Regions from separate parts of the Geobacillus sp. BK01 genome, predicted to be linked through region 1. Evidence: predicted binding sites of a transcription regulator. Region 1 holds the regulator's gene; each other region holds the start of a gene.
The links. The regulator LexA, encoded in region 1, represses DNA repair genes until DNA is damaged. The targets are predictions, from matches to a motif close to CGAACATATGTTCG.
Positions count from the first base shown of each region.

Region 2: uvrB (excinuclease ABC subunit UvrB) is a predicted target of LexA. The motif match lies at 1,374-1,387, and genes of this name have one in related genera.
Region 3: recN (DNA repair protein RecN) is a predicted target of LexA. The motif match lies at 1,658-1,671, and genes of this name have one in related genera.

Region 1 covers NZ_JBQPTH010000005.1:171,946-175,201, forward strand. The annotation lists gene glnA (type I glutamate--ammonia ligase) at 6-1,340, shown strand; gene lexA (transcriptional repressor LexA) at 1,403-2,026, opposite strand; gene yneA (cell division suppressor protein YneA) at 2,182-2,487, shown strand; gene ACTVDO_RS07905 (YneB family resolvase-like protein) at 2,506-3,156, shown strand; gene ACTVDO_RS07910 (DUF896 domain-containing protein) at 3,251-3,256, shown strand, end outside.
Region 2 covers NZ_JBQPTH010000009.1:49,363-52,618, forward strand. The annotation lists gene uvrB (excinuclease ABC subunit UvrB) at 1-1,303, opposite strand, end outside; gene ACTVDO_RS11035 (CsbA family protein) at 1,480-1,701, opposite strand; gene ACTVDO_RS11040 (PDZ domain-containing protein) at 1,718-2,890, opposite strand; gene ACTVDO_RS11045 (MerR family transcriptional regulator) at 3,108-3,256, shown strand, end outside.
Region 3 covers NZ_JBQPTH010000001.1:320,155-323,410, forward strand. The annotation lists gene dxs (1-deoxy-D-xylulose-5-phosphate synthase) at 1-200, shown strand, start outside; gene ACTVDO_RS01690 (TlyA family RNA methyltransferase) at 207-1,055, shown strand; gene ahrC (transcriptional regulator AhrC/ArgR) at 1,137-1,586, shown strand; gene recN (DNA repair protein RecN) at 1,730-3,256, shown strand, end outside.

The DNA.
Region 1 (3,256 bases):
TCAACATGGCAAAATATACGCGCGAAGACATTATGCGCATCGTCAAAGAAGAAAACGTCAAGTACATTCGCCTGCAATTTACGGATATTTTAGGCACGATCAAAAACGTCGAAATTCCGGTTAGCCAAATCGAAAAAGCGCTCAACAACAAAATGATGTTTGACGGGTCGTCGATCGAAGGATTCGTCCGCATCGAAGAATCGGATATGTATTTGTATCCGGATTTGGATACGTTTGTCATTTTTCCGTGGACGTCAGAAAAAGGGAAAGTCGCCCGCTTCATTTGCGACATTTACAATGCGGATGGCACGCCGTTTGAAGGCTGCCCGCGCTACAACTTAAAACGCGTGTTGAAGGAAATGGAAGCGCTCGGCTTTACAGCGTTCAACTTAGGGGCGGAGCCGGAGTTTTTCCTTTTCAAGCTTGATGAACACGGGCGTCCGACGATGGAACTGAATGACCGTGGCGGCTATTTCGATTTGGCGCCGACGGATTTGGGTGAAAACTGCCGGCGCGACATCGTGCTTGAGCTTGAAGAAATGGGTTTTGAAATCGAAGCATCGCACCACGAGGTCGCCCCAGGGCAGCATGAGATCGATTTTAAATATGCCCACGCCATTAAAGCGTGCGACGACATTCAAACGTTTAAGCTCGTCGTCAAAACGATTGCCCGCAAACATGGGCTGCATGCGACGTTTATGCCGAAGCCGATTTTCGGTATTAACGGTTCGGGAATGCACTGCAACTTGTCGTTGTTCCGCAACAACGAAAACGCCTTTTTTGATCCGAACGGCGATTTGCAGCTGAGCGATACAGCGCGGCAGTTTATCGCTGGTGTGCTGAAACATGCGCCGAATTTTACGGCGGTGACCAATCCGACGGTCAACTCGTACAAGCGGCTCGTTCCGGGCTATGAGGCGCCGTGTTACGTTGCTTGGTCGGCGCGCAACCGCAGCCCGCTCATCCGCATCCCGGCTTCGCGCGGCATGAGCACGCGCATCGAAGTGCGCAGCGTCGATCCGGCAGCGAACCCGTATTTGGCGATGGCTGTGCTGTTGGCGGCAGGGCTTGACGGCATTCGCAACAAGCTCACTCCTCCGGCGCCGGTTGACCGAAACATTTACGTCATGACGAAAGAAGAGCGGCTCGAAGAAGGGATTGTTGATTTGCCGGCGACGCTGATCGAAGCGCTTGAAAACTTGAAATCGGACGAGGTGATCGTCCATGCGCTTGGCAAGCATTTATTCGAGCATTTCGTCGAAGCGAAAGAAATCGAGTGGGATATGTATCGGACAACGGTCCATCAATGGGAGTTGGACCAATATATGGAGCTGTACTAATCGAAAAGCTGCCCCGACAAACGGGGCAGCTTTTGTTATGGCGCGCGGCGCCGGCCGGACCCTTAGTCGATCAGGCGATACACGCCGATCACTTTGCCAAGAATCGTGCAATGACGAACGATGATCGGTGCGAGATGGATGTTTTCCGGCTGCAGGCGGATATGGTCTTTTTCTTTGAAAAACCGTTTTACCGTTGCTTCGTTTTCCTCCGTCATGGCGACGACGATGTCGCCGTTATTGGCGGACGACTGTTGGCGGACGATCACATAGTCGCCGTCCAAAATGCCGGCTTCGATCATGCTGTCGCCCATCACCTCGAGCATAAACAACGGTTCCTCGCCGGCGGCGAGCCGCTTCGGCAGCGGGAAATAGTCGTCAATGTTCTCGACAGCCGTGATCGGCTGTCCGGCTGTCACTTTGCCGATGACCGGCACCGAAATGATCTCCCCTTTTTCCCCCGCTTTTTCCGTATCGCTGTCCAAAATTTCAATGGCGCGCGGTTTCGTCGGGTCGCGGCGGATGTATCCTTTGCTCTCAAGGCGCGCAAGATGGCCGTGGACGGTTGAACTCGACGCCAAACCGACCGCTTCCCCGATTTCCCTTACCGACGGAGGATAGCCTTTCGTTTTCACTTCCTGCTTGATAAACTCTAAAATTTGTTGCTGCCGCTTGGACAGTTTCGTCATCCTTTTTCACACCTCTTGCCACATCATTTGCTTTCATTATAGCATGGGAGAACGAGAAAAACAAACATAAGTTCGAATTTTTTTGTTGACGCAAACAAACGTTCTTGATTATAATGGAGAAAAAACGAACAAATATTCTAGGTGAGGGTGGGGACATGAAAAAAGCACTGATGCACTATCTCGTTTTTTCGGCCTTGCTCGCGTTAACGCTCGCGGCATTCGTTTATGCCGGCAGTCCGGTCGATCGAAATGCATACATGACTGTCACCGTTGCTCCCGGTGACACGCTTTGGGGGTTGGCGAAACAGTATGAAGGGGAACACGGGCTGTCACCGAACGAGTTTATCCGCTGGGTGGTAGAGGTAAACCATCTGCTGAGCTCGCGCCTTACGGCAGGTGAACAAATCGTTATTCCTGTGTTAAAATCAAAGCAGGACGGCTCGTTGGCCGTCAGGCGGTGACAGAAAGAAGGGGTTGCCATGAAGGCGGTCATTTACTGCCGCGTCAGTACGGACAAAACAGAACAGGAAACGTCGCTGGCACGGCAACGCGCCGAACTGGAGAAGCTGGCAAAAGAGTGCGGCTTTGATGTCATCCAAGTGATCGCCGAGCAGGCGAGCGGCTATGAAGCCGACCGCGACGGGGTGCTCGAGCTGCTTGCACTTTGTGAAGAAGGCGCGGTCGACGCCTTGCTCATTCAAGATGAAACGCGGCTTGGACGCGGCCACGCGCGCATGGCCGTGCTGCATTGCTTGAAAAAACGGGGCGTGAAAATCTACAGCGCCAGCCATCGCGGCGAGATGCCGCTGTCAGAGGCAGATGAAATGGTGCTGTCGATCATCGCCATCGTGGAGGAGTACCAACGAAAAATACATAATGCAAAAATTAAGCGCGGCATGCAGCGGGCTATCGAGCGCGGCTACCGGCCGGAGCGGAACTTGGCGCGCCGCGGTGAAAACGCCGGGCGCGACCGGATTGAACTGCCGGTTGAGGAAATCGTCCGCTTGCGCGGGCGCGGCTTGACGTTTGCGGAGATCGCCGCCACGCTCCGGAGCTTCGGTTACGCGGCGTCCAAAGCGACCGTCCATCGCCGCTACCAGGAGTATATGGACGAACACGAGCGGCGCTAGCGTCCGAGAGCCGAGGCTTCCCTGTTGCCATTGGCCCGCCCGGTCGGATAAGATAAAACAGAGCAATAACATGATAGACAGGAGAAGATGCCCCATGCTT
Region 2 (3,256 bases), on a different contig from region 1:
TCAAATCGTCAATTTGCCCTTCGATCGGACGGACGTCAATCGTTGGATCCAACAGCCCGGTCGGGCGGATGATTTGTTCAACGACTCCCGGGCTATGTTCGAGCTCGTACGGCCCCGGCGTCGCCGAGACGTAAATGATTTGATTGATTTTTTGCTCGAACTCTTCAAACGTGAGCGGACGGTTGTCCAGCGCCGACGGCAGGCGGAAGCCGTGGTCGACGAGCACTTGCTTGCGCGCCCGGTCGCCGTTGTACATGCCGCGCAGCTGCGGCAAGGTGACGTGCGACTCATCAATGATGATCAAAAAATCGTCCGGAAAGTAGTCAAGCAGCGTATACGGCGTCGACCCCGGCGGCCGGAGCGCCAAATGGCGCGAATAGTTTTCAATCCCGGAACAAAAGCCCATCTCGCGCATCATTTCCAAATCATAGCGCGTCCGCTGCTCCAGCCGCTGCGCCTCCAAAAGCTTCCCTTGTCCGCGCAGCTCGGCGAGCCGCTCTTCCAGCTCTTTTTCAATGTTCTCGATCGCAATCCGCATTTTCTCCTCGCGCGTGACGAAGTGCGACGCCGGAAAAATGGCGACATGCTCGCGCTCGCCGAGCACTTCGCCGGTGAACGCGTCCACCTCGCGGATGCGCTCAATTTCATCGCCGAAAAACTCGATGCGAATGCAATGTTCATCGCGCGACGCCGGGAAAATTTCCACCACATCGCCGCGGACGCGAAACGTGCCGCGCCGAAAGTCGATGTCATTGCGGTCGTACTGAATGTCAACGAGCCGCCGCAGCAGCACGTTGCGCTCGATTTCCATCCCGACGCGCAATGAAACGACAAGCTCGCGGTATTCTTCCGGCGACCCTAAGCCGTAAATGCAGGAGACGCTGGCGACGATAATGACGTCCCGACGCTCAAACAAGGCTGATGTCGCCGAGTGCCGCAATTTGTCGATTTCATCGTTGATTTTCGCATCCTTTTCAATATACGTATCCGTCTGCGGCACGTACGCTTCCGGCTGATAGTAATCGTAATAGCTGACAAAATATTCGACGGCGTTATGCGGGAAAAACTCTTTCAGCTCGCTGTACAATTGACCGGCGAGCGTTTTGTTGTGGGCGATGACGAGCGTCGGCTTGTTCACTTGGGCGATCACGTTCGAGATCGTAAACGTTTTGCCCGTCCCCGTCGCCCCCAGCAACGTTTGGTGCTTCACCCCGCCCTTGACGCCTTCGACTAGTTTCTCAATCGCTTGCGGCTGATCGCCTTGCGGTTTGTATGGTGACACTAATTGAAAACGGTTGTCCACCGTTTCTCCTCCTTCTTCAATCCATCTTTCCCCATTGTATCATATCCTCTGCGCAGATGCACAAAAAATGCGAACTGGTATTCGTTCCAATCCGCACAGCGATTTCCATTCCGTCAGGCCGCTTCCAGCTGCATAGGCGAAAAAGCGGACCGCTGCAGATGGGGTCCGCTTCTCCGTTATTTCTTTAAGTTGTCCAGCATGCGCCCCGCCAACAGAAAGCCGGCAATCGTTGACGCAATATCGGCGACGATTTCGTGCAGCTCATCCGTATACCCTTTGGCATACGAAGCGACAAGCAAGGCAACGGTCAACAACAACGCAATGTAACGGTTGTACGTCACCCGCGCAAACAGCAACATCAGAAGGCACGGGATGACAAGGGCAGCGAGAAACCACATACGCGTCTAGTCTCCTTTACGACACAGCTTCGGACGCCGAAGCGCCCCGGTGATGGACGAACAGCAGGCCAAGTTCATGGTGGCCGTCTTCATACACCGCTCCTTGGACGAAGCGGATCTCGCCGTTATGGCTGATGACTTCCAGCTTGCAAAACGCGCGGTTGCGCTGGAGCGCCTCGTAAAACTCGGCCTCCGTCTGCACGGGAACACCGTTTGCCTTCACAACCACTTCCCCGATGCGCAGTCCCATTTTTTCCGCTTTGGAATTCGGAAGCACCCCGACGATCACCACACCTTGCGCATGGCGGGCAAACCGGGGCGGGCGGGCGCGGTCGGCGCGGTGACCGGAAAAGGCGATCCACTCCCGCCCGATGATGGCTGCAGCTCCTGCAGCGGCCGCCAGCAACGGATGCCAGATCCCCGGAACAGCCAGCACGGCGGCAACCCAAGCGAGGCGAAGCACGCGCCGCCCCTCTTCCCGGGCTGCTTCCGCCGGCAGCACGTGCTGCCGGCGCTGTGAAAAGCCGAGAAGAAACGGCACAAGCCAAAACGAATAGCCGTCCCCGGCCGGAATAAGCGGCCACCACGCACCCGGCGGCAACGCGCCGTCGGAGACCGGCAGCACGACCGGCACAAACCAAAACCGCTGCGTCCACTGCATGCCGACGATCATCCCGCGCTTGCTTCTCGCAAGCTGCGGCGAGACCGCCCCGTTTTGCGAACGGAGGATGAGCCATCCTTCCGCCAACAGCAGCAACACAAGCAGGGCGGCAAGCGCCCCTCCATCCGCCGCGCCGTCCGGCAACAGCCGGGCGGCAAGCCCGCTTGACCCTGCCAAGCCGAGCAAGACGAGCGCTCCGCCCACCGTATAGGCCGGTGAAAGGAGGCGCGCCTCCATCGTCAAGCCGAGCAGGATCGTCAACCCCGTCACCGCCCACACCGCACCCGGCGGCAACGCGAGCCCGATGCCGGACGCAACGGCGGACAGCACAGCGCCCGCTGCCCATCCCCACGTCCAAAGCCCGCGCCATTCTTGCCCCATCCGATGAACGCGCACATGAAAATCACGACGCTCCCGCTTTACTCGTCGCCATCCGGCGGCAAGGGCTAAAAGAATACCATAATAAAGGAGCGGCTGCCGCCATACGCCCGCAATCCCTTCCAGCCATTCCAACCCCCATGTTGCCATCCGCTTCCCCCCGCTTCGTTCATCAGTCTATATCTTTTATTCTACCAAACGGCCGGAACAAATCCCATGCCTGCCGCCATCTTTTTTGTCCGGATGGCGAATTTGTGCCGTTTTCCACTTTCTTTGCCGAATGAGCACTAGTTTTGTCGGTCAGGCAGGATTTTCGATGAACATAGAAAAAGGATATAACAGAAGATGAAAAAGGAGGAGTGGAACGATGGAATTAAAAACGCCTGACGTTGCCGCCCGTCTCGGAGTGTCGCCCAAAACGGTTCAGCGCTGGGTGCGGAAATACAATATTCCGCTGCAGAAAAATGAAGCCGGTCACTACTTGTTTGACGAAAAAACGGTCGCCCTGCTTGAGCG
Region 3 (3,256 bases), on a different contig from region 1:
AAGGCGGTTTTGGCAGCGCTGTGCTCGAATTTGCTCATGATCATGGCTATCACCAAGCGGTTATTGAACGGATGGGCATCCCTGACCGCTTTATCGAGCACGGAGGCGTCAGCGAGCTGCTGCGCGAAATTGGGCTGACGGCAGCCCATGTCGCTGACCGCATTAAAACGATCATGCCAAGAAAACAAAAAAGGGCTTGAGACATGATGAAAGGAAAAAAAGAACGGCTCGATGTGTTGCTTGTCGAACGCGGGTTGGCGGAAACGCGGGAAAAGGCGAAGCGGGCGATCATGGCCGGACTCGTCTATTCAAACGACGTCCGACTCGAGAAGCCCGGGGAAAAAGTGCCAGCTGACATCCCGCTTGAGGTGAAAGGCAATCCGCTTCCGTACGTCAGCCGCGGCGGTTTAAAACTCGAAAAAGCGTTGCGCGAGTTTCACATTCGTGTCGAACATAAAATTGTGCTTGATATCGGCGCCTCGACCGGCGGTTTCACCGATTGCGCTTTACAAAACGGGGCGAGACTATCGTACGCTGTTGACGTCGGCTACAATCAGCTCGCTTGGAAGCTGCGCCAAGACGAGCGCGTCGTTGTGATGGAGCGGACGAACTTCCGCTACGTGACGCCCGATTTGTTTACGAAAGGGCTGCCGGAAGTGGCGGTTATCGATGTGTCGTTCATTTCGCTTCGTCTCATTTTGCCGGTTGTGAAAACAGTCCTTGTGCCGGGCGGTGATGTAATCGCCCTCGTCAAGCCGCAGTTTGAAGCCGGCAAAGAAAACGTCGGCAAAAAAGGGATCGTCCGCGACCCGGACGTCCATCGGGACGTGCTCGAGTCGATCGTTCAATTTGCCTGTGCGGAAGGATTCGACGTTCTCCATTTGTCGTATTCACCGATCACCGGCGGCGATGGGAATATCGAGTTTTTGCTTCATGCCGTCTATCCCGGGGGAGGCCGGAAGGGGGAAAACCGCCTTTCAGTGCCGATCGCCCGCATTGTGAACGAGGCGCACGACCGCCTGCGGACAAAGGAGCGGGAATCAGGTGCTGAATAAGCATCCTCGGCGGAACGCGGTGAACCCCCCGAGGCTGGGGCCGGAAAGCCGGCATCTTGGAAAGCGAGGAGGTGGCGCAACTTGAACAAAGGGCAAAGGCATATTAAAATTCGCGAAATTATTATGAACAATGACATCGAAACGCAAGATGAGCTCGTCGACCGGCTGAAAGAAGCCGGCTTTAACGTCACCCAGGCGACCGTCTCGCGCGACATTAAAGAGATGCAGCTTGTCAAAGTGCCGATGGCCAACGGACGTTATAAATACAGCCTTCCGTCCGATCAGCGTTTCAATCCGCTGCAGAAGCTGAAACGAGCGCTTGTTGACGTGTTCATTAAGCTTGATGGAACCGGCAACTTGCTCGTGCTGCGGACGCTGCCGGGCAACGCCCACGCCATCGGGGTGTTGCTTGACAACCTGGATTGGAATGAAATCGTCGGCACGATTTGCGGCGACGATACATGTTTAATCATTTGCCGGACGCCAAAAGACGCCAAAAAAGTGTCGAACCAGCTGTTGTCCATGCTTTAACCGAGGACCGGCCCGATGTTCCGCCCTGCGCCAGGGAGAAGGAAAACGGGAACGGTCCTCGCTTGTCAATTCGAACGTATGTGCTATAATAAGGGGTAAGATAGGCAAGACATACGTGATTCGAATGTTCAAGGGGTGATGAAATGCTCGCCGAGCTGTCGATTAAAAATTTTGCCATTATTGAATCGCTCTCGTTGTCGTTTGATAAAGGGCTGACAGTGTTAACCGGCGAAACAGGGGCTGGTAAATCGATCATCATCGATGCGATTCATTTATTGATCGGCGGGCGCGGTTCCGCCGAGTTTGTTCGTTTCGGCGCGGAAAAGGCGGAAATCGAAGGGCTGTTTTTGCTTGACGATAACCGCCATCCGTGCTGCCAAAAATGCGCCGAGGTCGGCATCGATGTGAACGAAGGGATGGTCGTTTTGCGCCGTGACATTTTAGCCAATGGCAAAAGCGTCTGCCGCATTAACGGCAAGCTGGTGACGACAGCCGTATTGCGCGACATCGGGGCGACGCTTGTCGACATTCACGGCCAGCATGAACACCAAGAGTTGATGGATCCGTCCCGCCACTTACCGCTTCTTGACGAATTCGGCGGCGCGGAGGTGGCGGAGGCGCTCGCCCGCTATCGCGCCGTGTATAAGCAGCATGAGGCGTTGGTGAAAAAGTTAAAAAAGCTAAGTGAAAATGAGCAACAAATGGCGCATCGGCTCGATTTATTGACATTCCAGCTGCGGGAAATCGAGCAGGCAACGCTCGAGCCGGGGGAAGACGAACGGCTGATGGAAGAAAAAGTGCGCATCGTCAACTTTCAAAAGATATACGGGGCCATCCAGAAGAGCTATGAAGCGCTCGCCGGTGAAGGGCGCGGCCTTGACTCAATCGGGGAGGCGATGATCCAGCTCGATGACGTCGCCGCGATGGACGCATCGCTCAAAGAGGCGCATGAAACGGTGGCCAACAGCTACTATTTGCTCGAGGACGTCATGTACAAGCTGCGCGATCAGCTTGAGGAGCTCGAATACGACCCGGCGCGGCTTGACGCCATTGAAAGCCGCCTCGCCGAAATCCAGCAGTTAAAGCGGAAATACGGCGCCACGATCGCCGACATTTTGCAATACGCTGGGGCGATTGCGGAGGAAATCGAGACAATTGAAAACCGCGAGACGCATGTGCACGAGCTTGAACGGCAGCTCGCGGCAGTGACGGGTGATTTGCTTGTTGAGGCGAAACATGTGACCAACGTCCGCCAGGCGTACGCCCGGGATTTGATTGGGCGCATTCACCAAGAGTTGAAAGATTTGTACATGGAGAAGACACAGTTTGACATTCTCTTTGCGAAGCGTGAAGGACCGCTTGATGCTCCGTTAGTCGATGGCGTGCCGGTGAAGTTTCATGAAGATGGCATCGACGCCGTTGAGTTTTACATCTCAACGAACGTCGGCGAGCCGTTGAAACCGCTCGTTAAAGTTGCTTCAGGCGGGGAGCTGTCACGTATTATGTTGGCGTTGAAAACGATCTTTTCCAAGCATCAAGGGGTGACCTCGATTATTTTCGACGAGGTGGACACGGGCGTCAGCGGCCGCGTCGCCCAGGCGATCGCCGAAAAAATTTACCGCATCGCCAGCGGTTCACAAGTGCTATGTATTTCTCACCTGCCGCAAGTG